Regions from separate parts of the Mesorhizobium sp. B2-2-3 genome, predicted to be linked through region 3. Evidence: predicted binding sites of a transcription regulator. Region 3 holds the regulator's gene; each other region holds the start of a gene.
The links. Region 3 encodes LexA, which represses DNA repair genes until DNA is damaged. Its sites were predicted from a motif close to TGTTCNNNNTGTGTTCNG; they were not measured.

Region 1: FJ951_RS26075 (sel1 repeat family protein) is a predicted target of LexA. The motif match lies at 5,732-5,749, and genes of this name have one in related genera.
Region 2: dinB (DNA polymerase IV) is a predicted target of LexA. The motif match lies at 5,458-5,475, and genes of this name have one in related genera.

The regions. Positions count from the first base shown of each region.
Region 1 is NZ_VFWC01000018.1:75,125-85,050, reverse strand. Features, by position in the region: gene FJ951_RS26095 (carboxyl transferase domain-containing protein) at 1-1,146, shown strand, start outside; gene FJ951_RS26090 (O-acetyl-ADP-ribose deacetylase) at 1,148-1,711, shown strand; gene FJ951_RS26085 (acetyl/propionyl/methylcrotonyl-CoA carboxylase subunit alpha) at 1,693-3,654, shown strand; gene FJ951_RS26080 (branched-chain amino acid ABC transporter substrate-binding protein) at 3,810-4,931, opposite strand; gene FJ951_RS26075 (sel1 repeat family protein) at 5,331-5,597, opposite strand; gene FJ951_RS26070 (DUF2147 domain-containing protein) at 6,044-6,385, shown strand; gene FJ951_RS28565 (hypothetical protein) at 6,593-6,751, shown strand; gene FJ951_RS26065 (hypothetical protein) at 6,806-7,000, shown strand; gene FJ951_RS26060 (AMP nucleosidase) at 7,102-8,562, shown strand; gene FJ951_RS26055 (endonuclease/exonuclease/phosphatase family protein) at 8,704-9,741, shown strand; gene FJ951_RS26050 (DUF922 domain-containing protein) at 9,755-9,926, opposite strand, start outside.
Region 2 is NZ_VFWC01000008.1:142,071-151,996, reverse strand. Features, by position in the region: gene FJ951_RS16670 (mannitol dehydrogenase family protein) at 1-67, opposite strand, end outside; gene FJ951_RS16665 (SDR family oxidoreductase) at 64-846, opposite strand; gene FJ951_RS16660 (MurR/RpiR family transcriptional regulator) at 917-1,810, opposite strand; gene FJ951_RS16655 (Gfo/Idh/MocA family oxidoreductase) at 2,142-3,326, shown strand; gene FJ951_RS16650 (sterol desaturase family protein) at 3,607-4,140, shown strand; gene dinB (DNA polymerase IV) at 4,188-5,429, opposite strand; gene FJ951_RS16640 (hypothetical protein) at 5,571-5,807, shown strand; gene FJ951_RS16635 (helix-turn-helix domain-containing protein) at 5,952-6,368, opposite strand; gene FJ951_RS16630 (dihydrofolate reductase family protein) at 6,509-7,096, shown strand; gene FJ951_RS16625 (2OG-Fe(II) oxygenase) at 7,247-7,990, opposite strand; gene FJ951_RS16620 (methylated-DNA--[protein]-cysteine S-methyltransferase) at 7,987-8,541, opposite strand; gene FJ951_RS16610 (hypothetical protein) at 8,825-9,055, opposite strand; gene ada (bifunctional DNA-binding transcriptional regulator/O6-methylguanine-DNA methyltransferase Ada) at 9,068-9,926, opposite strand, start outside.
Region 3 is NZ_VFWC01000006.1:162,359-172,284, forward strand. Features, by position in the region: gene gltA (citrate synthase) at 1-708, opposite strand, end outside; gene gltX (glutamate--tRNA ligase) at 891-2,315, opposite strand; gene FJ951_RS13200 (ComEC/Rec2 family competence protein) at 2,419-4,869, shown strand; gene lexA (transcriptional repressor LexA) at 4,863-5,606, opposite strand; gene FJ951_RS13210 (TetR/AcrR family transcriptional regulator C-terminal domain-containing protein) at 6,073-6,750, shown strand; gene kynU (kynureninase) at 6,747-7,994, shown strand; gene kynA (tryptophan 2,3-dioxygenase) at 8,058-8,894, opposite strand; gene FJ951_RS13225 (AMP-binding protein) at 8,891-9,926, opposite strand, start outside.

The DNA.
Region 1 (9,926 bases), on a different contig from region 3:
GAGGTGTTTCCCGACCGCGAGCATTTCGGGCGCATATTCTACAACCAGGCCAACATGTCCGCCTCAGGCATCCCGCAGATCGCCTGCGTCATGGGTTCGTGCACGGCGGGCGGCGCCTATGTGCCGGCAATGTCGGACGAGACGATCATGGTGCGCAACCAGGCGACCATCTTCCTCGGCGGTCCCCCGCTGGTGAAGGCCGCCACCGGCGAGGACGTCAGCGCCGAGGATCTCGGCGGCGCCGACGTCCATACACGGCTCTCCGGCGTCGCCGACCACTACGCGCTCGACGACGAGCATGCGCTGGCCATCTGCCGGCGCATCATCAAGAACCTCAATCGGAACAAGACCGTAAGCCTTGCCGTCCAGAAACCGATTCCGCCGCTTCATCCGGCAGATGAGATCTACGGCATCGTGCCGACGGATCTGCGCCAGCCCTATGACGTGCGCGAGGTGATCGCGCGCCTCGTCGACGGTTCGGAGTTCGATGAGTTCAAGCAGAATTACGGCACCACGCTCGTCACCGGCTTTGCCCATCTCCACGGCATGCCGGTCGGCATCATCGCCAACAATGGCGTGCTGTTTTCCGAAAGCGCGCTGAAGGGCGCGCATTTCATCGAACTGTGCTGCCAACGCAAGATTCCACTGGTGTTCCTGCAGAACATCACCGGCTTCATGGTGGGGCGCAAATATGAGGCAGGCGGCATCGCCAAGGACGGCGCCAAGCTGGTGATGGCAGTCGCCACCGCCCGCGTGCCCAAGGTCACCGTGATCATCGGCGGCTCGTTCGGCGCCGGCAACTACGGCATGTGCGGGCGCGCCTACTCGCCCCGCTTCCTGTGGATGTGGCCGAACGCCCGCATTTCGGTGATGGGCGGCGAGCAGGCGGCGACGGTGCTGGCCATGGTCAAGCGCGAGGGTATCGAGCGCAAGGGCGGCGAATGGAGCGCTGAGGAAGAAGCGAAGTTCAGGAAGCCGATCCTGATGAAATACGAGCATGAAGGCCACCCGCTCTATTCCTCCGCAAGGCTATGGGACGACGGCATCATCGATCCGGCCAAGACGCGCGAGGTGCTGGCGCTCAGCCTCTCGGCCGCGCTCAACGCGGAGATCGAGGAAACGCGCTTCGGCGTGTTCAGGATGTGAAATGGGCGAGGTGCAGGACAGGATCCGCATTAACGTCGGCGACATCACCAAGTTGGATGTCGACGCCATTGTCAACGCGGCCAATTCCTCGCTGCTCGGCGGCGGCGGGGTCGACGGCGCCATTCACCGGGCGGCGGGGCCGGAACTCCTCGCCGAATGCCGCACGCTCAACGGCTGCAAGACCGGCGATGCAAAGTTGACCAAGGGCTATCGGCTGCCGGCCCGCTACGTCATCCATACGGTCGGTCCAGTCTGGCAGGGCGGCGGCAAGGGCGAGGCGGAGTTGCTCGCCTCCTGCTATCGGCGTTCGCTCGAAATCGCCGCCGAGAAGGAATGCCGCTCGGTCGCCTTTCCGGCGATCTCGACGGGCATCTACCGCTATCCGAGGGATGAGGCGGCAGCAATTGCAGTCGGCGCCGTAAATAGCTTCTTGAGCGGAAATACGACGCCGCAGACCGTCATCTTCTGCTGCTTCGACGAACAAATGGCCGAACTATACCGTGAGGCCGTTGCTTCCTCGAGGCGAACGCAGTCTACGGAGGTTTCATGTTCACAAAGATCCTGATCGCCAACCGAGGCGAGATCGCATGCCGGGTGATCCGCACGGCGCGCAGGATGGGGGTGCGCACGGTTGCCGTCTATTCCGATGCCGATGCGAAATCCCTGCATGTCGAGATGGCCGACGAGGCGGTACATATCGGTACCTCGCCTGTCAGCGACAGCTATCTGCGCGGCGACAAGATCGTCGCGGCCGCCTTGGCGACAGGCTCGCAAGCCGTTCATCCCGGCTATGGCTTCCTGTCGGAAAATCCTGATTTCGTCGACCAGGTGGCGGCCGCGGGGCTCACCTTCATCGGCCCGTCGGCGGCCTCTATCCGCGCCATGGGGCTGAAGGATGCCGCCAAACGGCTGATGGAAAAGGCCGGCGTGCCCGTCGTGCCGGGCTACCATGGCGAGGCACAGGAGATCGTGGTCCTGGCCTCCAAGGCACGCGAAATCGGCTACCCCGTGCTGATCAAGGCGCGGGCCGGCGGCGGTGGCAAGGGCATGCGCCGGGTCGAGCACCCCGACGAGTTTTCCGAAGCGCTGTCGAGCGCACGACGCGAGGCGAAATCCGTTTTTGGCGACGACCGTGTACTGGTGGAAAAATATATCGACAAACCGCGCCACATCGAGGTGCAGGTTTTCGGCGACAATTTCGGCAATGCCGTCCATCTGTTCGAACGCGACTGCTCGGCGCAGCGACGCCACCAGAAGGTTATCGAGGAAGCCCCCGCCCCCGGCATGACGGAGGCGTTACGCAAGGCGATGACCGAGGCGGCGGTGAAGGCCACCAAGGCGATCAGCTACTGCGGTGCCGGCACCATCGAATTCATCGTCGATGCCTCGCAAGGCCTGACGCCTGACCGCTTCTGGTTCATGGAGATGAACACGAGGTTGCAGGTCGAGCACCCGGTCACCGAGATGGTCACCGGCACTGATCTGGTAGAATGGCAGTTGCGGGTCGCATCCGGCGAGAAGCTGCCGAAAACGCAAGGCGAGATAAAGCTAGCCGGCCACGCCTTCGAGGCGCGCCTCTATGCCGAGGATGCCGCAAGGGAGTTTCTGCCTGCGACCGGCACACTGCATCATCTGAAATTTCCCGACACGGTTCCCCAAGGGGCCGCCATGCGTGTCGAAACCGGGGTGCGGGCCGGCGACGCCATTTCTCCCTATTATGATCCGATGATCGCCAAGCTGGTGGTGCATGGCAGGGACAGGCCGGCTGCGCTGGAGGCACTCGGCGCGGCGCTTGCGCGAACCGAAGTCGCCGGTTCGATCGTCAATACCGCCTTCCTCGCCGCACTGGTGACCGATCCGGACTTTTCGGCGGGCGATGTCGATACCGGCCTGATAAGCCGGCAACAGCAGGCGCTGACCGAGATTGCGCCGCCGAGCGGCGAAACGGTCGCGGCCGCGGCCATTGCGGCCTCCGGGGCGGGCGCGCTGCCGCCATCGGACGATCCATGGTCGTCGCTTGCCGGCTACACGCATTTCCATGGCATGGCACGACAGATCCGGCTGAAGTTTGGCGAGGACGATATTCTGGCAAGGGTTTCGGTACGACCAGACCGGCGTTCCCAGGTGACGCTCCATGCACCCTATGACAGCGCCAATTCGCATGACCTTCGCGCCATTCCTCGCCTCGCCCGCTGGCCAGGCCACATCACGATATTCGAAGGCGCGGTCGGCTATACGTTCGCGGTGCCGGACCCGTTGGCCAGAGGCGATGATGCGGCGGCGGCGTCAGGCAGTTTGCGCGCGCCGATGCCGGGACTGGTCAAGCTTGTGCGGGCGACAAAGGGCGATACGGTGATGAAGGGGCAACCGCTGCTTATCCTCGAGGCGATGAAGATGGAGCATACCATCGCCGCGCCGCATGATGGCGTGATCGCCGAGATCGCCACCGAGGGCGCACAGGTTACCGACGGCACCGTGCTGGTGCGGTTCGAGGATATGCAAGGCTGACAGCCTCGCTGCCGGATGCCAAGCGTCCCTGTCCTGCCGGACAGAGAGAGAGGCGCCGTAGAATGTCGACCGCCGTTATATGTCCATGGCAAGACACACAGGCAGAAATGAAATGGCCGGGACGAGCCCGGCCATTTCATCGATATAGGCAGCGATTACGGCTGGATCGGCGCATACTTGCCGTCGTGCCACTGGTTGATGTCGTAGCTGGCGTTCTTGAGGTCGCCCTTCTCGTCGAAGGTGACATTGCCGACAACCGTGCTGATTGGCTGCCCGTTCTTCAGCGCCTCGGCGACCTTGGCCGGATCATCGCTGCCGGCACGCTTGATGCCTTCCGCAAAGGCCTGGATCGTGGCGTAGGAGAATAGCGTGAAGCCTTCCGGCACGAAACCGCCGGCTTTGATCTTCTCGACGGCTGCCTTGGCTTCCGGCTTTGCCTGAGGATCCGACGGGAAGACGAACATGGTCCCTTCGCCGGCCGGGCCGGCAACCTGCCAGAATTCCGGCGAGGCTATCGAATCCGGCATGATCAGCTGGAACTTGATGCCCTGTTCCGCCGACTGGCGCAGGATCAGGCCAGCCTCCGGGTGGTAACCGCCGAAATAGACAACGTCGGCCTTGAGGTCCTTGAGCTTGGTGACGAGCGCCGAATAGTCCTTTTCGCCGGCATTGATGCCTTCATAGTCCACTTCCTTCAGGCCGCCGGCATTCATCGTGGCCTTGACCGCATCGGCAACGCCCTGACCGTAGGCACTCTTGTCATGCAGGATGACGACGTTCTTGCCGGCATACTTCTTCGCGATCCAGGGGCCGATGAAGGCACCCTGCGCATCGTCACGCGTATAGAGGCGCATGATCGTCGGCCAGCCGGCCTTCGCTGCGGCGTCGGTCAGCACCGGGTTCGAGGAGGCCGGGCTCATCATCAGGGCACCGGCTTCGGCATAGACGGCGGAAGCCGGAATGCTCGAACCCGAGCAAGCGTGGCCGTCGATGAACTTGACGCCATTGGCGACGATACGGTTGGCGACCGAAACCGCCTGCTTCGGGTCGCACTGGTCATCCTCGATATCGAGCTTGATCTGGCGACCGTCGACACCGCCGGCGGCATTGATCGCGTCGGCGGCAGCCTGCGCGCCCTGCTTGAACTGATCGCCAATGGTGGCGAGCTGTCCGGTCATCGGACCGACCACTGAAAAGGTGATGTCGTCGGCATAGGCGACCGGCGCGCTCATCATCAGGCCGAAAATGGCCGCGTTCAAAATACTTAATTTTTTCATTGCGGTATGACTCCTCCACTCACGCGCGGCCGCCCCGGCCACGCTTCTTCCAGAGAGGCCGGACAATTTCATCCTTCGTGTGGCCTGTCTAGGCGCATTGGCGGCGCTCGATTAGGCCTGCGGAGCATCTCTGGAGCAAAAAAGCAAAAGCCGCGCCGGCCTTGTTCCGGCCGGTCGCGGCTTTGCCTGTCGAGCTGTTTCTCAAGCGCCCCCGCACTCGAACCCAACTCGCCTTCCCTGTCTTCCTGCTGGCCCTGATCGTTCCGAAAACCGGATCATGGCCGCCGCGCCGCTGGCCCTGTCGGGCGTGCCGCGTTCTTGGTCTTGTCGCGTGGCCGTCTTACCGCGGCCTTGTCCTTGCCTGGCGGACCAGAAGGCCGCCCTGCCTTATCTCTAAATTCAGTGCATCGTCATCCATTCGCGGGCTTCGCGCAGCGCCTTGGCGATCTCGACCTTCGACATCGCAGCCGACAGTTCCGAACGCAATTCCGCAGCGCGGGCCGAACCCTTGATCGCGGCGATGTTGAACCATTTGTGGGCGGCGACGACATCGGTCTCGCAATCGCGGCCCGTCGCATACATCATCCCCAGTTCGAAAAGAATGTCGGCCTGGGCAGTTGCCCCCATGGCGCCGAAGCCTGCTTCAAGCATTTCAAAACGTGCCATTTTTCAATCCTCTCTTCCGGCCCTGTCTGGCTCCCGAGAGCTGCCTCCGTTTGTCTGTCCGGGCCGCTCTTTCGATGCTTTCGAGAATGCCGCGCAGGCTTGAATCCGTCGTTAAATGGCGTGCTTAATTTGAGGAAAACAAAGCTAAAACAATAGGTAAACGTGGAAATTCGTTAAGGATACAAAGCCAGCGATTCAGCCGGATAGCGCCAAATTTGACGAAAATTTTCGCCAGCGGAATCAACACTCCGCTAACCACGCGAAACAAACGCCGCGCATGCATGCATTCATTTCCCTGCCGACATTGCTTCCGTCGGCGCTTCTGAATTGCCAAAGCTTCCGCTGCGGCACCGCTTTTGTTTTGCAGGGAGCTGGATTAGCTTACGTTTGCGTAAGCGGCAGACCGGCGAGGCGGAGCCTCCTGCCGGGTATCCAAGGGAGGAAAGATGTTTCGAAAAGCAAGCCTGGCCCTGGCGGCCACTTTGATCCTGACCGGTGTGGCCTGGGCCGATCCGATCGAGGGAAACTGGAAGACGCAGGCCGGCGATACCGCGGCCATCGGGGGCTCGGGTTCATTTTCCATCACGCTGAAGTCTGGCAAATATGCCGGCAAGACCATCGGTTCGCTCAAGGCGTCCGGCGACAACAAATACACCGGCAGCATAACCGACCCGGCAAACGACAAGACCTACTCCGGCAAGGCGACACTGTCGGGCACCTCGCTGAAAATGAGCGGTTGCGTGCTCGGCGGGCTGATCTGCAAGAGCCAGACCTGGCACAAGCTCTGATCGACCCCATCCTTGCGACATGAAAACGGGGCCGGCAGGCCCCGTTTTCGTTTCATGATCCTGGCATGCTGTGCCGGCAGCCATGCTCCTTATGGCCAGCGCCGCCTCAAAGCCCATCAACCGATTTGAACGGCAGATGAACGTCGGCATCAGAGCCGGTTCAGTCGTGCCCGGGCATTCTCCTGCGTATTGAAGGAGACACGACCAATGCTCGCCCGCCGCTTCACCATCGTCTGCCTGCTGGTGAGCCTGTTTGGAATGTTCTTCGCCATCCTCGTCGCCGAAGCGGGCCGTTCGGCCCGTTCCTGGGACGAGGCCAGTTCCAGAACCTGCCGCCTCGCCTGCCCGACCACCCTTCGCCCCTGAGACAGAAACCAAAGACCTGACCAACCACAAGACCTCGAAAGAAAAGCAAAGACCATGAACCGCATCGCCGCCAATCTCTTCAAAACCGTTCGGCTTCTGCCGCGGGCGGCGCTCATCCTGGCGTTTCTTGCCGCACCGGTCCTGGCCGTGCCGATGATGCGTACCGATGCCGGGTCCACGATCGACGCGCCAGCACTGAAGAAATCCGGCGTCGGTTTCGTGCTGCTGGTCAGCCTGCAGCGCGGATAAATTGCGCCTTCGATCGGGACACCCCTCCCAACCGCCTATCCAAATCTCTATATTGAGCCATGGAAAAGCGAATCTACCCCCAAGCCATCGAATCTGTCGTCATGCCCGAGCCTTTTGGCCGGCAAAGCTTTGACACCGCCGAAAAGGCGGTCGCGGCGCTGCAAGCCCTTTATGACCGCAACACCAAGTTCCTGCGCGACTCCTTCGCGGCGCTTGCCGCCGGCGGCGACAGCAGCAAGCGCTACCGCGCCTTCTACCCGGAGATCGGCGTCACAACGAACTCGTTCACCCAGATCGATTCACGCCAAGCCTATGGCCACATGCCGACGCCGGGGCATTTTTCCACCACCATCACCCAGCCGAGCCTGTTCGAAAGCTATCTGGTCGAGCAATTGCGTCTGATCATGCGCAACCACGGGGTCGCGGTCACGGTCTCGGAATCGACAACGCCGATCCCGCTGCATTTCGCCTTTCTCGAAGGCACCCATGTCGACGGAACGGCGGCCGAGCGTATCCAGCGGCCGATCCGAGACCTGTTCGACGTGCCAGATCTCGACGGTACAGATGACCAGATCGCCAACGGCACGTTCGAAGTGGCGTTCGGAGAACCAAGGCCGCTGGCGCCCTTCACCGCGCAGCGGATCGACTATTCGCTCCACCGCCTGTCGCACTATACCGCGACCACGCCGCAGCATTTCCAGAATTTCGTGCTGTTCACCAACTATCAGTTCTATATCGACGAGTTCGTGGCGCGCGCCCGTGACCTGATGGAGAGTGGCGGCGGCGGATATGCCGAATTCATCGAACCGGGCAACGTGGTCACCAAAGCCGGGCAGAGCGCCCCGAGCGAAGGGATGGCGCCACAGCGCCTGCCGCAGATGCCGGCCTACCACTTGAAGAAGCCAAACCATGGCGGCATTACCATGGTCAATATCGGTGTCGGACCCTCCAACGCCAAGACGATCACCGATCATATCGCTGTGCTAAGGCCTCATGCCTGGGTGATGCTCGGCCACTGCGCGGGTCTGCGCAATACGCAGGCGCTGGGCGATTATGTGCTGGCGCATGCCTACGTGCGCGAGGATCACGTGCTGGACGACGACCTGCCGGTCTGGGTGCCGATCCCGCCATTGGCCGAAATCCAGGTGGCATTGCAGGAAGCGGTTGCAGAAGTCACCGGCCTGTCTGGGTACGATCTCAAGCGCATCATGCGCACCGGCACTGTCGCCACCATCGACAACCGCAACTGGGAACTGCGCGACCAGCGCGGACCGGTGCAGCGGCTTTCGCAGTCGAGGGCGATCGCACTTGACATGGAATCGGCAACGATCGCGGCCAATGGCTTCCGCTTCCGCGTGCCTTACGGCACGCTCTTGTGTGTCTCCGACAAGCCGCTGCATGGCGAGTTGAAGCTGCCCGGCATGGCGACCGAATTCTACAAGCGGCAGGTGGCGCAGCACCTCACCATCGGCATCAGGGCGATGGAAAAGCTTTCGGAAATGCCGATGGAGCGGCTGCATTCGCGCAAGCTCAGAAGTTTTTCGGAAACGGCCTTCCAGTAGCCGATCTGCGCGCCGCCAGAGCTATTCGCCGTCTTGCCGGCGATTCGCCATCTTGCCCGCAATTCGCTATCTTGATTGAGCCGCATTTTTGCCGATAACCGGGCGAGGACCATCGCTGGCAACTCATGCAGATCTGATCCGATGAAACGCAGTCGAGACATGGCGGCCTCACTGGTATTCATCGTGATGATGACGCTCTCGGTCGCGCTGGTGGCCGGCTTCTTCGGCGCCTTGCACCCGGCGCTCGATTCCTTTTCGCATTTCCGCATCCACCTCGCCGTGCTGATGGCAGTTTGCGCGCTGCCGCTGCTGGCGACATCGTTTCGCCTGCAAGCGGCCGCGGCTCTGGTTTTTGCCGTGGCCGCTCTTGCGACCGCTTCGGCCGCCTTGCCTCGGCCGTGGCCGGTTCAGGCGGTCGCCAAATCCACCGACCAGACCGACCAGGTAGTCTACAGCCTGCTGCAGATGAATTTGCGCTACGACAACCCAACGCCGAAGAAAGTGCTGTCACTGATCGGCCGGACCAATCCCGACGTCATCACCCTGGACGAGGTGTCGGCGATGTGGGCGACGGAGCTTGGCTACATCGCCAGCGCCTATCCATACCGGATCCTCTGTCCTTATCCCAACGGCGTATTCGGCGTCGCGCTGCTCTCGCGGCGACCCTTTGTCGCCGGAACCGCGCCACATTGCGAGCTCCGGGGCGCAATGGCCATTGCGACCATCGATTTCGGCGGCAGGAGCGCCGACGTCGCCGCCATCCACCTCAGCTGGCCGTGGCCCCGGGAGCAGTATCGGCAGATCGGCGAACTCTCGGAGCAGCTTTCATCGCTCGGCCAAACCGCCATCATGGCCGGCGATTGCAACGCGGTGCCATGGAGCGCCGCGGTGCGGCGCGTCGCCGCTCTCGGCGGACTGACCGTCATGCCGTCGGCCGGGTCGACCTGGATTCACCGGAAGCTGCCCGACTTCCTGCGCCGCTATGCAGGCCTCCCGATCGACCAGGCGTTCAGCAAGGGCGGCGTGACCATTCTGTCGTCAACGCGACTGGAAGATACCGGCTCCGACCATCTTCCCGTACTCGTGGAGTTCTCGCTTCGCCCCGACGACAGGCTGCCCCATGACGAGCATGAGAGCGCGCTCGCGGCGAGCGACCTTCAAAACAATCCGCGCGGTTGATGCTTCGGCATTCTCAGGGTTTGGTCAACGCTTCGACAAGGTGCTCGACAGGCCCGCCGCCGCGATGCTCGCGCGCATCGAAAGCGTTCTGCCTGGCTTCGTATTCGACATAGATGGTCTTGATTCGGCGCCGCGCCTCGAGGTGCGTGCCGGTGCAGAACCAGTTGTCCGGGCGCCGCAGGCCG
Region 2 (9,926 bases), on a different contig from region 3:
TTTGCACCGTCGCCGTCAGGCGGCCGAGCAAGGCCGGACCGAGCGTCTCGTGCGCGGCTCTGCTCACCGGTTGGCTCCGATCACCCACTGTTCCTGGTCGATCAGCGAGCCGGTCATCGGTCCCGCGGCGTCGGAGAGAAGGAAGACGGCGAGCCTGGCCACGTCCTCCGCCGAGAACAGCCGGCCGAAGGGCTGCGCGGCGTTGGCGGCATCGAGCCAGCCGGCGCCGTGGCCGAGCGTCTCGGCCTGCATGACGCGCTCGGCGGGCGTATCGGTCCAGCCGACATTGATGCCGTTGACGCGGATGCGGTCGAAGCGGTGGGCGTTGGCGGCGTTCCTGGTCAGCGTCGCCAGCGCGCCCTTGGTGGCGGAATAGACGGCGAGCTCGGGCGAACCGCAATGGGCATTGATCGACAGGATGTTGACGATCGCGCCGCCCTGGCCCCGCTTCCGCATGTCGGCAATCGCCGCCTGCACGAGGAAGAAAGGGGCGCGGGCATTGACGGCGAACAGCGAGGCCCAGTCGTCGGGGGTCGCATCGAGGAAGGAGGCCCGGTCGGTCAGGCCGGCGGCATTGACGAGACCGTCGATACGGCCGAAGCGGTCGATGCAGGCTTGCGCCAGGAGGGCAGGGGCTGCCGGGTCGGAAAGCTCGGCGGCGATGAAGTGTGCCGGCGTGCCCGCTTGCGAGAGCTCCGCAGCAACGGCCTCGCCGCGCGTCCCGTCGCGGCCGGTGACCAGCAGGCCGCCGGCGCCGGCACGCGCCAAGGTTTCGGCGACTGCCCGGCCGATGCCTTGCGTCGCGCCGGTGACCAGCACCATCTTGCCGTCGAGCTGAAGCTCCATTCCTCCTCCCGGAACAAAGTTTCTATTTCTGAAGATATGGAATGTCAGTTCCCGTTAGTCAACCGCGCAATCATTCTGCCCGTTGGGCCACGACACCATGGACCAAAGCCATGCCGACGGCGAGCGACGCCGCCAGCGAGCGGAAGCCTGCGAAGTCCTGTTCCACAACTTCCAGCCAGGTGTCCGAGAACTTGACCAGCGGAGAAAAAGTGCTGTCGGTGATGGTGACGATCCGCGCGCGCCGCTCGTGGGCGACCGCGACGAGGTCGGGCGTGATCGAATTGTAGGGACTGAAGGAGACCGCCAGCACCGCGTCGCGTCTGCCGATGCAGCCGACCTGGTCGAGCGCGGTGGAGCCGACATTGTCGACCAGCACATTGCGCACGCCTTGCTGCGACAAGGTCAGCGAGAGATAGCTGGTGACGGGAAAGGCGCGCTTGGAGCCGATGACGTAGATCAGCTCGGCGGCCGAAAGCAACGCCACCATTTTCTCGAAGCTCTCGATATCGAAGCCGGTTTCGATGCGGCCGAGCGAGGCCTGCGAGGCGCCGACCATGCCGCGCAGGAAATGCAGGTCGGCATTGGATACGCGCGGCGTGCGTTCCTGGCCGCGCCCTTCCGGCCAGGACGCCTTGACATGGTCCTTGAACAGGCCCTGGAAATCGGAAAAGCCGGCATAGCCGAAGATCTGGGCGAAGCGCACCAGCGTCGAAGGCTGCACCCCTGCCTGCGCGGCGACCTGTGCGATGGTGCCGAGCGCGACGTCGCTCGGATGCTGCCACAGGAAGATCGCGACCTGGCGCAGCCGCTTGGGAAAATGGACCGTGCCCGACGACAGCACCGCGCGCAGCTCCTCGTAAGTCTGCGGCTTGATATAGCCGAGCGCCGCCAGCGAGCGCCCGCGCTTGCGGGTCGTCGCCTCGTCGGCGCTGGACCGTCCGGATGATTTGCGCGCCCCGCTCATGATTTCAGGCTAGCGCGATACGATCGTTTTACAATATGAAAATTGGAAATCCTGTTCGAGGGTGGTAGCTGTTCTGCAGCGAAGAAGTTCGATGCATTCAACATAGCACCCTATGGCGCCCCCCTCTGTCCTGCCGGACATCTCCCCCACAAGGGGGGAGATCGGATGTCACGCCGGCTTTCGCCAAATTGCCAGCGTTGCATGAAAGGCGTCGCGGTCGACGCTGCCAATCTCCCCACCTGTGGGGGAGATGTCCGGCAGGACAGAGGGGGGCGCTACAGAACTCGACGGTGGGTGCTGGCTTGACATCCTTAAATCGGAGGAGACAAACATGGTCTATGCGACATCGGACGGATCGGCGGGCAAGCGTTTGCGCGTCGGCATGGTGGGAGGCGGGCAGGGCGCCTTCATCGGCGCGGTGCATCGCCTCGCCATGCGGCTCGACGACCAGATCGCGCTGGTGGCCGGCGCGCTGTCGTCCGACCCCGGGAATGCCGCCGCCTCGGCCGCCGAGATCGGCATCGCGCCGGAGCGCAGCTATGCCGATTACCGCATGATGGCCAAGGCGGAGGCGGCGCGCCCGGACGGCATCGAGGCGGTCGTTATCGTCACGCCCAACTATCTGCACGCGCCGGTCGCGACAGCCTTTCTGGAAGCCGGCATCGATGTGATCTGCGACAAGCCGCTGTCGACGACGCTGGGCGAGGCGCAAGCCCTGGTGGCGCTGACGCGGGAGAAAAATCGCCGCTTCGTCGTCACCCTCAACAACACCGGCTACGCCATGGTGCGCCAGGCGCGCGAGATGGTGGCGGCGGGCGAACTCGGCCGCATCGTCTCCGTGCACGGCGCCTATATCCAGGACTGGCTGACCAGGCCGATCGATGCCGACGGCCAGAAACAGGCGGAATGGCGCACCGACCCGGCGCGCGCGGGCCAGTCGGCGGTGCTGGCCGATATCGGCGTGCATGCCTTCAACCTGGCGAGTTTCATCAGCGGCCGCGAGGCCGAGACGGTGTCGGCCGACCTGTTCACCGCCGTGCCGGGACGGCGGCTCGATGACAACGCGCATGTGCTGGTGCGCTGGGCGGGCGGGGCACGCGGCACGATCCTGGCCAGCCAGACGTCGCCCGGCCACTATAATGATCTCTCCGTGCGCATCTATGGCGACAAGGCGGGGCTTGAATGGTCGGGCACGCGGCCCGAGGAACTGCGCTTCTCCAGATATGGCGAGGAAAGCCGCACGCTCGTGCGCGGCGGCCATGGCTCGACGCAGGAAAGCCGGCGCGTGTCGCGCATGCCGGCCGCTCATCCCGAAGGCTATATCGAGGCCTTCGCCAATTTCTACCGCGACGCCGCCGACATCATCCGCGCGCATCGTTCGGGCGCCGCCGTCGATGCGGCCCGGGCGGCGCAGGTGCCCGATGTGGTCGACGGCGCGCGCGGCGTGAAGTTCGTCGCCGCGGCGGTGGAGTCGAACGCGGCTGACGGGGCGTGGACGGCGGCAAGGTTCGGGTGAGGGTGTGCCATCCAATGTGACATCGCGGCCACGCCCGACGGTGCCGCGCGGTTGACGGCGATCAAGAGTTGGCCGTCCATTCGGGACCGCGCTGTGTTCCGCCATTTTTCAAGCCCGTTGCGAGGCTGGTTTCGAAGGCAACAGCCGGTTGACTGGCTTCCAAATCGTTGCCGCCGACCTCGCGCGAGGTGATTGCGACGCTATGTCAGGCGCATCCGCGTTGCTCCCCGCCCGCGCATTCGGCAATCTGTCGCTTCTTCGGCGTTGAAGGCTTGCTCCGATGGAACTCGGTCTCATTGGATACTACAGCGACTTCGTGGTTTACCCCCTGGCGATCGCCCTGCTGGCTGTGGCCGGGCTTATCGAGGCCGGCGAAGAGAGCGCGCCAGGCTGGCTGGCGACGGCGCTGGCGTGCCTGTGTCTGTGGACGCTGATCGAATACGTCATGCACCGCTTCGTCCTTCACCACATTCCCTGGATCAGGGATCTGCACGCCCGCCATCATGTCGAGGAGCGCAGTCCGGTGGGCACGCCGACCTGGCTCAGCCTCGGCGTGCATGCGCTTGTCGCGTTCTTTCCCGTATGGATGGTCTCGGATTTCGCGGTCGCCAGCGCGGCGAGCTGCGGGCTGATGCTGGGCTACCTATGGTACGTCAGCATCCACCATGTGATCCATCACTGGCATCCCACTCATCCGAGCTATCTCTACACGCTGAAGCGCCGCCACGCGCTGCATCATCATGTCGACGAAAATGTCAATTTCGGCGTGACGTCGCTGTTCTGGGATCGGGTCTTCGGCACGATGCGGCTCTGAAGCCAACTGGTGTGCGCCATTCGGGAAGCGCAGACAGCCATTCCCGCTTACAATTCCTTCTGCGCCAATTCCCTGAACTCGTCGGGCACCGAGCGGGCCGCCTCCAGCGCCACGGTGCCGTAGCCGACGGCCTGTTTGCCGAAACGCTCGCGGATCTTGTCGATGGCGCGGTCGGCGCCGAAGCGTGCGAGGCCCTTCCTGGTGCCGGGGCGGCGCTTTTCGTCGGCGAGGCCGAGCGGCAGTTCGAGCTGCAATTCGGCACTTTCCTCCAGATGCGAGACCGAGATCGCCAGCAGCGAAATCGTCCTGTCATGCGGATGATCGGCAAGCACGCCCCGCACCAGGTCTGTCGCGATCTCGGCCAGCATCACCGTCGCCGAGATCGGCTGGTCGAGCGTGATCGAGCGGGTGACGGCGCTGAGGTCGGCGAAGCGCACGCGCACCGTCACCGTGCGGCCGGGGCGCGCCTTGGCGCGCAGCCGGCTGGCGACCCGGTCGGCCAGATGCAGCAGGACGGGGATGTAGACGCATTCCAGTGCCGGCTTGCGGCCAAGCGCCGACTGGGCACCGGCCGAATGGGCGCGGCGACGTGTTTCCAATTTGCGCGGATCGCGGTTCCACGACAAGGCGGCAAGCTTTTCGCCGGCGGCAGGGCCGAGCAGCCGCGCCAGCGCGCCGCTGTGCGTCCTGGCCAGTTCGCCGATTGTCTGGACGCCGATCTCGGCCAGCCGCGCGCTGGTCGCCGGGCCGACGCCCCACATCAGGGAGACCGGCAGGTCATGCAGGAAGGCGATCTCGGTGCCGGGCTCGACCACCACCAGCCCATCGGGCTTGGCCACCTGCGAGGCGATCTTGGCCAGGTGCTTGGTGCGCGCCACGCCGATCGAGATCGGCAGGCCGAGTTCGCTTCGCACGCGGCGGCGAATGGTCGAGGCGATCTCCCGCGGCTGGCCGAACAGATGCGTGCAACCGGCGACATCGGCGAAGGCCTCGTCGATGGAGATGCGCTCGACCAGCGGCGTGAAATCGTCGAGCACCTTCATCGCGGCGTCGCCGAGCCGCTGGTAGTCGCGGAAATTTCCGCCGACGAAAATCAACTGCGGGCAGAGCTCGCGCGCCTTGCGCCCCGGCATGCCGCCGCGCACGCCGAAGGCGCGGGCTTCGTAGGAGGCGGCGAGCACGACGCCGCCGCCGACCGCGACCGGCTTGCCGCGCAGCGAGGGGTCGAGAAGCTGCTCGACCGAGGCGTAGAAAGCGTCGAGATCGGCATGCAGGATGGTGGGCTCCATCCCCGGTTCCTCGCGACGTTGTAGAGTATGGAACATAAAGAGAACAAACATTGCTCGCTGTCAAGCGAGGTCGCGATCCGCCGGAACATTGTCGCTCACAATCGCGTTGACGGCCGAAGGGCGCCGCGTGCGGAGGCTGGCATGGGCAACTTTGAAATGATCGATCTGGTTTGCGTCGTCAACGCCTGCTCGACCGACCGCGCCGCGGGGCGGCTGGTTTCGATGGCCAAGGCCGTGGAGGAATTGCGGGTGCTGACCGGCGATTTCGTCTCGGCCGACGAAACAGTCGCGAATGCGCTGAGTGAAGTCGCGCTGCAGTGCGGCTGCGCCGTGCTGTTCGATGAGCAGGCGGGCGCCGACATATTGCGCACGCCATAGCTCGTCGCCGGCGTGCTGCAATGCATCACGCAACCGTTCCAATCGCTTGTTTTTGCGCTATTCCGAACAGAGGGCCGTGACGCACTTTCTAACGCGCGTTGCCTGTGCGGGTCGTTGTCCCCGAGGCCGCCTTGGCGACATCCATCAACCGAGATGCTCCGCCCGCAGCGCCTGCTTGAGGCGCTCCAGCGCCGGCTCGCCGTCGGCAGCGAGCTTATCGGCGATCCTTGCCAGATCATCGTCGGCCTTGCGGTGCTTGCTGCCCCAGGCGCCGAGCGTGGCCAGCACGGGCACAAGGTCGATGCCGGCCTCGGTCAGGCGATAGATCGCCTTCAGCCCATGCGAGGGATCACCGCTGCGGGTGAGGATGCCTTCGTCCTGCAATGTCTGGAGGCGCTCGGCCAGCGTACGCGAGGAAATGCCCTCATCGGATTGCAGGAATTCGCGAAAGTGCTTTTTTCCGGCGAAGACTAGGTCGCGGATGATGAGCAGCGTCCAGCGGTCGCCGAGCAGTTCGAGCGACAGGTTGATGGGGCAGCCAGACCGGTCCCGTGTCGACATGTGTATGGTTCCATTTTTAAATCGCTTTACTATTGACATCATTTTCATCTCAGGTCAATAGTTCCAAATGTAAACCATCGGCAACCGTGCCGGCCGGACGGGTAAAACGAGCCGCTCGGCCCTTGACTGGGAGAACCATAATGAAAAAGCTGATCCTCCAGATGCAGATGTCGGTCGACGGTTTTGTCGGCGCCGCCGGGGATCATCGCTGGCAGCTCTGGGAATGGGGCGACGACAGCGCCTGGGACGAGGAGCTGAAGCGGGACTTCAACGCCGTCTTCGCCGGCATCGATACCATCCTCTTGAGCCGCAAGATGGCCGAGGAAGGCTACCTCACCCATTGGGGCAATGCGGCGAAGAGATATCCGCGCGACCCGTTCTATGCTTTCGCCCAGCGCATCGTCGAGGCGAGGAAGGTGGTGCCGAGCGACAGGCTCAAGGCCTCGCGATGGGAGGGCACGACAGTGGTCAGCGGCGACCTGCCGCGGGAGGTCGACTTGCTGAAGAGGGGTGAGGGCGGCGACATCGCGGTGTTCGGCGGCGCCGGCTTCGCCTCGGCGCTGATCGCGGCCAGGCTGGTCGACGAGTTCCAGCTGTTCATCAACCCGGCCGTGCTGGGCGCCGGCCGCCGCATCTTCGACCAAGGCGGGTTCGGCAGGCTGCGGCTGCTCGGCTCGAAATCCTATGCGAGCGGCATGGTGGTGAGCCGCTACGCGCCGGCCGGCTAATCGAAAGGCATTGCACTGATATCATGCCTGCCGTTGAGCTTGGGCATGGCAGTCGGCGATGCAGCACCAAGCGCGGTTGTGCCTTAGCCCCAGGGGCGAAGGGAACACGCGCCTCGATGTACTCTTGGTCAACACCTTGGCCTCACCAATTCACTTCGCATCATGAAAAATGATGCCCACCGTGTGCCGCATGCCCGAGCGCAGGCGGCTGACGCCGTGGCGCAGATTGACGCGGTAATTGCCCTTGGTGCCCTGCACCGGCCGATTGTGGACGGCGAAGGAGACGGCATCGCCCTGGCGCAAGGGCACCACTTCCACCCGGCTCTGCATGCGCGGCCGCTGTTCGGTCAGGGCGAACTCGCCGCCGGTGAAATCCTCGCCGGGTTCTGAAAGCAGAACCGCCACCTGCACCGGAAAAGCGAGGTCGCCATAGAGGTCCTGGTGCAGGCAGTTGAAGTCGCCGGGCACATATTGCAGCAGAAGTGGCGTCGGCCTGACCTGGCCGGCGGCGTGGCACTGCTTGAGAAAGGCGGCATGCGTTTCGGGATAGCGCGTGGCGATGCCCATGCGTTCGTTCCACCGGTTGGCGACCTCGGCGAGCCTGGGATAGAGCGCCGTGCGCAGCCCGCCGATCAGGTCTGGCAAGGGGTAGCGGAAATAGCGGTATTCGCCCTTGCCGAAGCCGTGCCTGGCCATGTGGATATGGCTGCGGAAATGTTCTTCATGCGGATAGAGCCCGGCGAGTTGTCGGCACTCCTGCGGCGTGAGCAGCTTTTCCATCACCGCACAGCCGAAGCCGTCGAGTTCGGCGGCTAGGGCTGGCCAGTCGTAAGCGGCAACGCGTTCCTCGGCGGCTTTCACCACCGATGCCGCAACCTTGGCATGGGCGGTCATATCGCGGCCTCTTTGTCCAGCAAAGCGTGCTTGCGCTCAGTGCCCCAGCGGTAGCCGGAGGGCGTGCCGTCGGCGCGGACGACGCGGTGGCAGGGAATGCCGAGCGCGATCGCGTTAGCGGCGCAGGCCGTCGCCACGGCGCGGGCGCCGTTCGATTGGCCGAGACGCTGGGCAAGGGCGGCGTAGGTGATGGTTGCGCCGCGGCGGATGCTGCGAAGCTCGCCCCAAACCTTTTGCTGGAACGGCGTGCCGTGGCTGATGTCGAGCGGCAGGTCCAGGCCGGCGGCGGGCGTTTCGATGAAACATGCCATCGCTGCGAGATCGTCATGCAAGGCGGTCTCGTTCTTGACCAGCATCTTGCCGGGAAAGCGGCTGGCGAGGTCCTGCGCCAGCGCCTCGGCGTCGGAGCCGATCAGGATGGCGCAGACGCCGAGGGAACCGCGCGCGGCGAGGATTTTGCCGATGGCGGATTGGGCGACGGCGTAGGTGATGGTGTCGAGGGCGGCCCCGCCGGCAGCTATCGCCGGCGTGTGGGTTTGCGTGAGGTTCATTGCTTCACTCCTTCTGTGGGCCTGAACCTTAGCCGCGTGCTTTCCGTTCCTCACTCCGATGCTTGCTTTCAAATTCAATTTCCGGAACGGTGCGGAGGTAAGTACCCTACGGCGCCCCCCTCTGTCCTGCCGGACATCTCCCCCACTTGGGGGGAGATTGGCTGTCACAACCGCCTTCGCCAATCTACGACGTTGCAGGAATGAGTGGGACGCCGAAATTGCCAATCTCCCCCTCGTGGGGAGATGTCCGGCAGGACAGAGGGGGGCGCCGTAGAGCGCTGATTTATGCGATACGAATGACAGCAACCTCGCCAAGCAAAAAAACCTCGCCTGATAACAGCCGCAGTTCGATCTCGCCGGTCGCGCCACGGCTCCACTCGGCCTTGCCGCTCTCGACAAGCTCCCCGAGCGCAGCCATCACCAGCGACCGCGCATCTTTGGCGCGTCTGACGGCGCCGCGATGGGGGATCCCAATGTCCGCATCGGTGGTGGAAGACCTTGCCATCGCGCCCATTGCCGCTCCTCCTCAGGCCTCGCGGCCGAGCAGCGCGCGCTTGCGCTCCGCGCCCCAGGCGTAGCCGGACAGGGCGCCGTCCTTGCGGATCACGCGGTGGCAGGGAATGGCGACCGCGAGCGCGTTGGCGGCGCAGGCGCCGGCAACGGCGCGGGTCGCCTTCGGCGCGCCGATGCGCCCTGCTATCTCGGCATAGGAGACGGTGCGGCCGGCCGGGATGTCCCGCAGGGCCTGCCAGACGCGCTGCCGGAACGCGGTGCCGCGCAGGTCGAGCGGCAGGTCGAGACCAAGCCTTGGAGCCTCGACGAAACCGACGACGCGGGCGACGAGCGCCTCATAATCGCGGTCGGCGCCGATCAGGCGCGCCTTGGGGAAACGGTCCTGCAGGTCGCGCACCAGCGCGTCCGGGTCGTCGCCGAGCAGGATCGCGGCGACCCCCTTCCTGCTCGATGCGACAAGGATGGCGCCGAGCGAGCATTCGCCGACGGCGAAGCGGATCTCCTCGCTGGCGCCGCCGGCGCGGTAGCGCGTCGGCGTCATGCCGAGCATGCCGGCCGACTTCTCATAGAAGCGTCCGCTCGAATTGAAGCCGGCATCGTAGATCGCCGCTGTCACGCTGGCGCCGTCTTCCAGGCCCCGGCGCACCCTTTCGGCGCGCCGGGCGGCCGCGTAGTCCTTTGGCGTCAGGCCGGTGACGGCCTTGAAGGTGCGGTGGAAATAGCCGGCGCTGCGGCCGGCGGCGGCGGCCAGTTCACCGAGCGACGGTTCCTCCTCGCTCTGTTCGATCCTGCGGCAGGCCTCGGCCACCATCGCGGCGTTGCCGGCCTCGAGCGAAGGTCCGTCGGGATTGCAGCGCCGGCAGGCGCGAAAG
Region 3 (9,926 bases):
GATGCGCTCCATGGCGCGCGCCAGGACCGGGTTGATCTTGTATTCCTCGCACGGCACGGCAAAGCACATGTGCAGGAAGTTGGCGGCGAAATTCAGTTCGTTCTTCGGGTAAATGAAGGGCTGGCCGATATGGTATTTGTAGGCCATGGCCGCGATCGTCGGCATCTTGGCGATCAGCCGCATCGACGCCACCATGCGCTGGTAAGGATCCGAGATGTCGGTGGAGTCGTGATAGAAGGCCGACAGCGCGCCGACCACGCCGCACATCACCGCCATCGGATGCGCGTCGCGGCGGAAGCCGGTGAAGAAGCGCGACATCTGCTCATGCACCATGGTGTGGCGCGTCACGCGGTAGTCGAAATCGTCCTTCTGCGCCTTGGTCGGCAGCTCGCCGTAGAGCAGGAGATAGCAGACTTCGAGGAAGTCGCCATGTTCGGCCAACTGATCGATCGGATATCCGCGATGCAGGAGAATGCCGGCGTCGCCATCGATGAACGTGATCTCGGACTCGCAGCTTGCCGTCGAAGTGAAGCCGGGATCGTAGGTAAAGGCGCCGGTGGTGCTGTACAGCGTGGCGATGTCGATGACGTCAGGCCCGACCGAACCACTTCGCACCTTGAATTCGTGCGTCTTGCCGGCGAATTCCAGCTTTGCCGTGGCTTCCTGGGTCTTGCCGCCCAGTTCCCGTCTTGTCGCAGCTTCGGTCATTGCAAACTCCTTCTTGTTTCCTCATGCCGGCAAAGGCAAATTCTGCAAAGCGACACGTCGAAGTCACCGAATGCGCGTATTCGCGACCGCATTTTAGGAAGTGCGTGCCAGATTGGGCCAAGGCTCAATGTTGCACTGCGAAACGCGCCTTTCAATGCCAATCTTCTTGGGCCAGATTGCTCCTAATCGATTTGATCCGCGATGCGCGCCAGGCTCTCCTCGCGACCAAGCACGGCGAGAACGTCAAACACGCCGGGCGAGGTGCTCTTGCCGGTCAAGGCGGCGCGCAAGGGCTGGGCGACGGCGCCGAGCTTGTGGCCGCCGGCCGTCGCATAGTCCCGGATCGCGGCTTCAGTCGAGGCCGCCGTCCAGTCGCCTGAAACCGCCTCGAGGGCGTCGTGAGCGCCACGCAGGACCTTGCGCGCATCGTCATTGAGCAGCAGGGCTGCCTTCTCGTCGATCGGCAGTGGCCGCGCGGCAAACAGGAAGGCGGCGCCATCGACAAGCTCGACCAGCGTCTTGGCGCGCTCCTTCAGCCCCGGCAACGCTGCCAGCAACTGTGCCCTGTTCCGGTCGTCGAGGCGTGCGGCCATTGCCGGGCCGCCCTCGAGATAGGGCAAGGTGGCGATGAAGATGTCGAACAGCTCGGCATCGCCCATGCGGCGCATGTGGACGCCGTTCAGCGCCTCCAGCTTGGCGAAATCGAAGCGGGCGGCGCCCTTGTTCACATCGCCGATATCGAACCAGGCGATCATGTCCTGGATCGACATGATCTCGTCGTCGCCGTGGCTCCAGCCGAGCCGAGCCAGGTAGTTGAGCAGCGCTTCGGGCAGGTAGCCCATGGCGCGGTAGGCCTCCACGCCCAGCGCGCCGTGCCGCTTCGACAGCTTGGCGCCGTCGGCGCCGTGGATCAGCGGTATGTGCGACATTGAAGGCACATCCCAGCCCATGGCGTTGTAGATCACGGTCTGGCGGGCGGCATTGGTCAGGTGGTCGTCGCCACGGATGATGTGGGTGACGCCCATGTCGTGGTCGTCAACGACGACGGCATGCATGTAGGTCGGATTGCCGTCCGAGCGCAGGATGATGAAGTCGTCCAGATCCTTGTTGGGAAAGCGCACGTCGCCCTGGACACGGTCATGCACCACCGTCTCGCCTTTGGTCGGCGCCTTGATGCGGATCGCGCCCTTGACGCCAGGAGGCGCCTGCGAAGGGTCGCGGTCACGCCAGCTTCCGTCATAGCGCGGCGGCAAGCCCTTGGCCCGCGCCGCGTCGCGCATTGCCTCAAGCTCGGCAGGGGTCTCGTAGCTGTAGTAAGCCTTGCCCATGCGCACCAGCTCCTCGGCCACCTCGCGATGGCGCGGCGCGCGCTCGAACTGCGAGACGGCGTCGCCGTCCCAGGTGAGGCCGAGCCAAGTCAGTCCTTCGAGAATGGCTGCTGTCGCCGCATCGGTGGAGCGCTCGCGGTCGGTGTCCTCGATGCGCAGCAGCATCGTACCGCCGGTGTGCTTGGCGTAGAGCCAGTTGAAGAGCGCCGTACGCGCGCCGCCGATGTGCAGGTAGCCGGTGGGCGAGGGGGCAAAACGGGTGACAACCTTGTCGGACATACAACTCTCGGGAAACGTCTGGAGCGGGGTGCGGATCACACGCACTTTCGCGCGTCGCGCGTTCATGTAGCATAGGGTGTCGAGGGCGCAAGGGGCAGACCCGATGGCTGGAGCGGGCCGGGGCGCGGAGGAAGGCGAGGACGTCGTTGCCGGCGTCAGCGAACGCTCCCTTTTTGCCATGCCCGCGCCCGCCTCATTGCCGCTGGCGTTGCCGCCCCTACAGCAGCCGGGCAAGTCGCCGCCGGCGGATGTTTCCACGCCGCCCGGCATTCCCGCAGCCGGCGCGGCTGTGCGTCTGCGCCGTGAGTTCGGCCGTGCTTCATGGCCTCGTCTGCGCAACGGCGTGGCCAGAGCGTCCGAGCTCGAACTCGATCGGGGCATAGCCTTCCTGCTCGTCCCGGTGTTCCTGGCGTGCGGATCGATTGCGTATTTTTCGCTGGCGGCGGAGCCGGGCTTTGCCAAGCCTGTCGCGGTCGCGATCCTGATGTCGCTGTGCGCGCTCGTTTCACGCTCATGGCCGAAAACGCATCTGTGCTTCATGGCGGCGCTGTTGTGCGCGCTCGGCATGCTCGCCGGCAAAGTCGAGACGTGGCGAGCGGGAACGCGGATGCTGGGCTCGGAAATCTCCACGCAAATCACCGGCCGCGTCGTTTCGGTCGACCAGATGGAGACCGGGCGCATCCGGCTGACCATCGATGTGACATCGACCGCGCGGCCGAAACTACGCTACGCGCCCGAGCGCGTTCGCCTTTCGGCGCGCAAGGTGCCGGCTGAAGTGACGGCCGGCTCCCTCGTGACCGGCTATGCCAGGCTGTTGCCGCCGACCGGGCCGGTGCGGCCGGACAGCTACGACTTTTCCTTCGACAGCTACTTCGCCGGCATAGGCGCCAGCGGCTTCTTTCTCGGCAACCCCAAAATCGTCTCAGCCGATGACAGGCCGTTGTGGGCCGCCCTCTCAGCCGCCATCGAGAGTGCTCGCGAAAGCATTGCCGACCATATCAGGGGCAGCATCGGCGGCGCCGAGGGCGAGATCGCCGCGGCGCTGATCGTGGGTGTTCGCGCCGGGATTCCCGACGAGATCAATGAAGCGATGCGACGCACCGGCATCTACCACATCATCTCAATTTCCGGGCTGCACATGGCGCTGGTCGCCGGCACCGTCATGGGTCTGCTGCGTGGCGGCTTCGCGCTGTTTCCGAACTTTTCCTCCCGTCGGCCGGTCAAGAAATACGCGGCCGCGGCGGCACTTTTCTCGATCGCCGCCTACCTCGTCATTTCGGGCGTCGTTGTCGCCGCCGAACGCAGCTTCATCATGCTGGCGGTGATGCTGATCGCCGTTCTGTTCGATCGGGCGGCACTCACCATGCGCAATCTGGCTATTTCGGCGATCGCCGTCATCGTGGTGTCGCCGCACGAGGTGGTAGGGCCGAGCTTCCAGATGTCGTTCGCCGCCACCGCGGCCCTGGTCGGCGCCTATGCCGGCTGGTCGGATCGCAAAGCCGACAAAGCGCGGACCCCGCCGCCGCAACGGACCTTGCCTGGCCTGCTGACGCGAAAATTGCTGCTGGCGACAGGTGGGCTGGCGATGACCTCGATTATCGCGGGAAGCGCCACGGCGCTTTTCGCCATCTGGCATTTCCAGCGCGTGTCGCCGCTCAGCCTGTTCGCCAATCTTGCCGTCATGCCGATCGTTTCTGTCGTGATGTTCCTTGCGGTTGCCAGCGCGCTGCTGATGCCGTTCGGGTTCGATGGACCATCCCTTTATCTGATGGGCAAGGGACTGGCCGCGATGATCGCCATATCAGGATGGATCTCGCAACGCTCGCCGGTCGACGCGGTCGGGTTGATTTCGCAGCAATCCGTCCTTCTGGTGGCGATCGCCCTGGTCATCGCGACGATGGCCACGACATGGCTGCGGCTGGCGGCACTTCCCTTCGCGCTCGCCGGCCTGTTGACCGTCTCGGACACGCGCACGCCGGACGTGCTGATTTCGGAGGATGCCCGCCTGGTGGCGTTGCCGATCGGCGGCGGCGAGCTCGCGATCAACCGGGCGCGCCCGAACGAATTCACCGTCGATAATTGGAAACGCGCGCTGAAGTCCGAAACCATCGTTGCGCCGGAACTGTTCGACAGCGGAGACCGACAGTTCGACATCTTCGATCCCGCGCAACTTCCGGCGGGAGCGCCTTTCTATTGCTTCACGGGCCTGTGCATGGCCCGGCATACCTCGGGGGCGATCATCGCGCAGGTGGAGGATCGCAAGGACGCCTGGAGGGCCTGCTCCTATGCGGATCTGATCGTCATCAACGACCCCGCGGGCTACGACCCCTGCCACAATCCGCTGGTTCTCGTCATCACCAAGCGGCAGCTCGCTCGTAAGGGAAGTGCCGCCGTCTTCTTCGACCGGCAATCGGCGACGGCACCGGCACGGGTCAGCTTTGCCGTCGACAGGCCATATCGGCCTTGGCACGAACAGCGAAAATTCTCACGCGAGGCAAGGGGACTGCCGCCTTACCGTAAACCCGAAAAGCCCACCGCCGACCCCGCTCAGTAGCGCCTGATCAGGCCGACCAGCTTGCCCTGCACCTTGACCCTGTCCGGTCCGAAAATACGTGTTTCATAGGCCGGATTGGCAGCCTCGAGCGCAATCGAAGCACCCTTTCGGCGGAAGCGCTTAAGCGTTGCTTCCTCCTCGTCCACCAGGGCCACGATGATCTCGCCGGGACTTGCGGTGTCGGCATTGCGGATGATGACCGTGTCGCCGTCGAAAATGCCGGCCTCGATCATCGAATCGCCCTTGACCTCCAGCGCATAGTGTTCGCCGCCCATGATCATGTCAGGCGGCACTGAAATGGAATGCGTCTGATGCTGGATGGCGTCGATCGGCACACCCGCTGCGATGCGACCCATGACCGGGATCGACACCGCTGAAACCGCATCGTCGTCATTGCCGACAGCGGGCAGACGCGAAGACGTCGCCGGCTTGATCTGCCGGCTAGGGCTGCTGCCCTGTCCGAGGCTGCCCTGGATGACGCTCGGGGAGAACTTCTTTGCCGCGTTAAGACCCGGCGCGATCGAGTCCGGCAGGCGCAGCACCTCCAGCGCGCGCGCCCGGTTGGGCAGGCGGCGAATGAAGCCGCGCTCCTCCAACGCCGTGATCAGCCGATGAATTCCCGACTTGGAGGCGAGGTCCAGCGCTTCCTTCATCTCGTCGAAGGACGGCGGAATGCCGCTTTCCTTCAGCCGTTCATGGATGAACATCAAGAGTTCATGTTGCTTGCGCGTGAGCATGGCGGCCCCCAAAGGCATTGCACGAAGGGTCTGGAACCAGAATCAGAAAACAAACCCAGAACAAACACTATCTGTTCCAGTTGTGTTCCGCAACCATTTAAAGTTTAATGAATTTCTTAAGGCGACGGAAACGAAATGCCCTCCCGCAGCCAGCATCCTGCCAGCGCGGTCCGTCGTCAATGCGCTCCCGGGCCCTTTGAAACTATTTTGGTTAATGGCCTGTGGCCCGACCGGTCTCCACTCTTGGCACAAGCCTGCAAGCTGGGTGACCGGCAGGTGCGGGGTGCGTTTGGGCGGATTAGAAACCCCTGCGGCTCGTGAACGAAACGAAACCAAAATGCCAACTTCCGCCGGAAAACGGCCAGACACCACCACTGGTCGCGATGGGCTGCGTTCGCTCGCTCCTTGCTTCCCGTTCGCTTGACGAAACCGTATAATAATGTACGGTTTTCGAAGAGGAACACCAATGATCACGCCGAAGCAGGCCGCGCGACGCGAACGGATAGAGGAGGCCGCCTATGCGGTGCTCCGGGAAACCGGCTACAAGAGCGCCTCCCTGCTTGCTATCGCCAAGCGGGCATCGGCCTCGAACGAAACCCTCTACAACTGGTACGGCAACAAGCAGACCCTGTTTCGATCCTTGATCGAAGCCAATGCGGGAGAGGCAAGGAAGCTGCTGGAGGACGCCCTTCACCAGGCGCGCGATCCGCTCGAAACCCTGAACTTGCTCGGGCCAGTCCTGCTGACCCTCGTGACGGGCGACAAGGCGGTGGCGCTCAATCGCGCCGCGGCCGGCGACGTCAACGATACAGGCACGCTTGGCCAATCGATCGCGCAATTCGGCCGCAATACCATAATGCCGCTTGTTGGCGACCTGCTTCGAACCGCAAGTCGGGCCGGCCTGATCGCCTGTGACGATCCTGCCGAAGCCGCCGACATCTACATCAGTCTTTTGATCGGCGATCTCCAGGTTCGCCGGATCGTTGGGGTGCTCGAGGAACTGCCTCGGGCGGAAATCGAGCAAAGATCGCACCGGGCGTTCACCCTGTTCTTGCGCCTCTATGCGGCCAGCCCTTGCCCGGGCGGCAAAACAGCCGGCCCGTTTCCAGGGCGCTCTTCTCACCGAGGAACATCGCGACCATGAGCAAAATTCCCGATCTCGCAGCGATCAAGGCAATGGACACCGCGGATCCGCTGCGTGCCATGCGTGACCGCTTCACCTTGCCCCAGGGGGTGATCTATCTCGACGGCAATTCGCTGGGCGCCGCTTCGCCCGCCGTGTTCGGCGAGCTGCAGAAGGCCGCCACGCAGGAGTGGGCGCAGGATCTCATCCGCGCCTGGAACACCGCCGGCTGGTTCGACATGCCGGTCGAACTCGGCGACCAACTCGGGCGCCTGATCGGGGCCGCCGCCGGCCAGACGGTGGTCTGCGATACCACCTCGATCAACATCTACAAGGTGCTGCATGCGGCACTCGGGATGCGGCCGGACAGGTCAGTCATCGTCGCCGAGGGGGACAGCTTTCCGACCGATCTCTATATGGCCGAAGGCGTTGCCTCGACGCGGCCGGGCACGGTGCTGCGGCTCGAGGGTGTCGATGCGCCGACCATAGAAGAACTGATCGACGAGCGGGTCGCGGTCATCCTGGTCAACCACGTCAACTACAAATCCGGGCAGTTGCGCGACATGGCCGCGCTGACGCGGACGGCACATGATGCCGGCGCGCTGATCGTCTGGGATCTCTGCCATACCGCCGGCGCCTTGCCGGTCGAGCTCGACCGTTCGAACGCCGATTTCGCCGTCGGCTGCACCTACAAATATCTCAATGGAGGCCCAGGTGCCCCGGCCTTCATCTACGCGGCCGAGCGCCACCATGGCGATGTCCGCCAGCCGCTCAGCGGCTGGTGGGGCCATGCGCGGCCTTTCGCCTTCGAACAGGGTTTTGCTGCCGGCACAGGCATCCGCCGGTTTCTCTGCGGCACGCAGCCTGTGCTGTCGATGCGCGCGCTCAAAGGGGCCCTCGATGTCTGGAACGACGTCGACATGGCAGAGGTGCGCAGGAAGAGCATCGCATTGACCGATCTGTTCATCCAGCTCGTCGAGGCAAAATGCGGCGCCTACGGCCTCGAACTCGAAGGCCCGCGCGACGGCAATGAGCGCGGCAGCCAGGTGTCGTTCCTCCACCCGCATGGCTATCAGGTGATGCGGGCCTTGATCGAGCGCGGCGTGATCGGCGATTTCCGCGCGCCATCCACGATTCGCTTCGGCTTTACGCCGCTTTATGTCGGCTATGTCGATGTCTGGCAGGCTGTCGAGGTGCTGGAAGACATTTTGCGCACGGACGCGTGGCAGGAGGCGCGTTTCGCCGTCAAGGCGGCGGTGACTTAAGAGCCTGTCGCTCAGAAAAGCGCAGTGGGTTCGGGATAACGATATGCAGTCGGCAAAGCTACGTCAGAGCCGGGTGCGGACCTTCCACAGCTCCGGGAACAACTCCACCTCCAGCATCTTCTTCAGGTAGGACGCGCCCGATGTGCCGCCGGTGCCGCGCTTCATACCGATGATGCGCTCGACCGTGGTGACGTGGTTGAAGCGCCAACGGCGGAAATAATCCTCGAAATCGACCAGCTTCTCGGCGAGTTCGTAGAACATCCAGTAGCGCTGCGGGTCGCGGTAGATGATCTGCCAGGCGACAAGGACCTCTTCGTTCTCGGTCCGCGTTTCGCGCCAGTCCGTACGCCTTGCGTCGGCACCGATGTCGAAGCCGTTACGGGCGAGCAGCAGCAGCGCCTCGTCGTAGAGCGACGGTTGCGCCAGGATCGCCTCCAGTTTCTCGCTGAGGTCCGGCCGGTGCTTGTGCGGTCCGAGCATTGCGAGATTGCGGTTGCCGGCCATGAACTCGATGGCACGGTACTGCCACGACTGGAAGCCCGAGGACTGGCCAAGCGCGTCGCGGAACTCGGTGTATTCGCTGGGCGTCATCGTGCGCAGCACGTCCCAGGCATTGTTGAGCTGCTCGAAGATGCGGGCGACGCGCGAAAGCATCTTGAAGCTCGGTTCGAGACGGTCGGCGCGGATGGAGCGGATTGCGGCGCCGATTTCGTGCAGCGCGAGCTTCATCCAGAGTTCCGATGTCTGGTGCTGGATGATGAACAGCATCTCGTCATGGGCTGACGAAAGCGGCTCCTGCGCCTCGAGCACCTTTTCCAGATGCAGATAGTCGCTGTAGGACATGCGCTCCTTGAACGACATTTCCGCGCCCTCGGCGGACGGGTCGTAGGGCTTGCTCAATTGATCTTCTCCGCGCGCAGCCGGAAGCGCTGGATCTTGCCGGTCTGCGTCTTGGGCAAAGCGGCGATGAATTTTACCGAGCGCGGATATTTGTAGGGCGCGATCGTGGCCTTGACGTGATCCTGCAGACGCTTGACGGTCATTGCGTCTGGCGCCACGCCTTGCACGAGCACCACATGAGCCTCGACGATCTGGCCGCGCTCGGCATCCTCGGCGCCGACCACCGCGCATTCGGCGACATCGGCATGCGCCAGCAGCGCCGCTTCGACCTCTGGGCCGGCGATGTTGTAGCCGGCACTGACGATCATGTCGTCGGAGCGCGCTGCGAAGTGGAAAAAACCGTCCTCGTCCTGCCAGAACGTGTCGCCGGTGAGGTTCCACCCGTCGCGGACATAGTCGCTCTGCCTGGCATCGGCCATGTAGCGGCAGCCGGTCGGTCCCCGCACCGCGAGCCTGCCCGCGGTGCCGCGCGGCACTTCGCGCATTTCGTCGTCGACGACGCGCGCCTGATAGCCGCCAACGGCCTTGCCGGTGGAGGCAGGCTTCATGTCATCGAAGCGGTTGGAGATGAAAATATGCAGCATTTCCGTGGCGCCGATGCCGTCAAGGATCGGCTTTCCGGTTTTCTCAGTCCATTCCTCGAACACCGGCGCCGGCAAGGTTTCGCCGGCCGAAACGGCGACGCGCAGCGACGATAAATCGGCCCCTTCGTCCATGGCCTTGAGCATTGCGCGATAGGCGGTGGGCGCGGTGAAGGAGATCGTCGCTTTGTAGGTTTCGATGATGTGGACCATGTTGGGCGGCGTTGCCTGTTCCAGCAGCGTCGCCGCGGCGCCGAAACGCAGCGGGAAGATGGCGAGCCCGCCAAGGCCAAAGGTGAAGGCCAGGGGCGGCGAGCCGACGAAGATGTCGTCAGGCGTCACCTGCAGGATCTCGCGGGCGTAGGCGTCGGCGATGATCAGGAGGTCGCGGTGAAAATGCATCGTCGCCTTCGGCACGCCTGTCGTGCCTGAGGTGAAGCCGAGCAGGGCG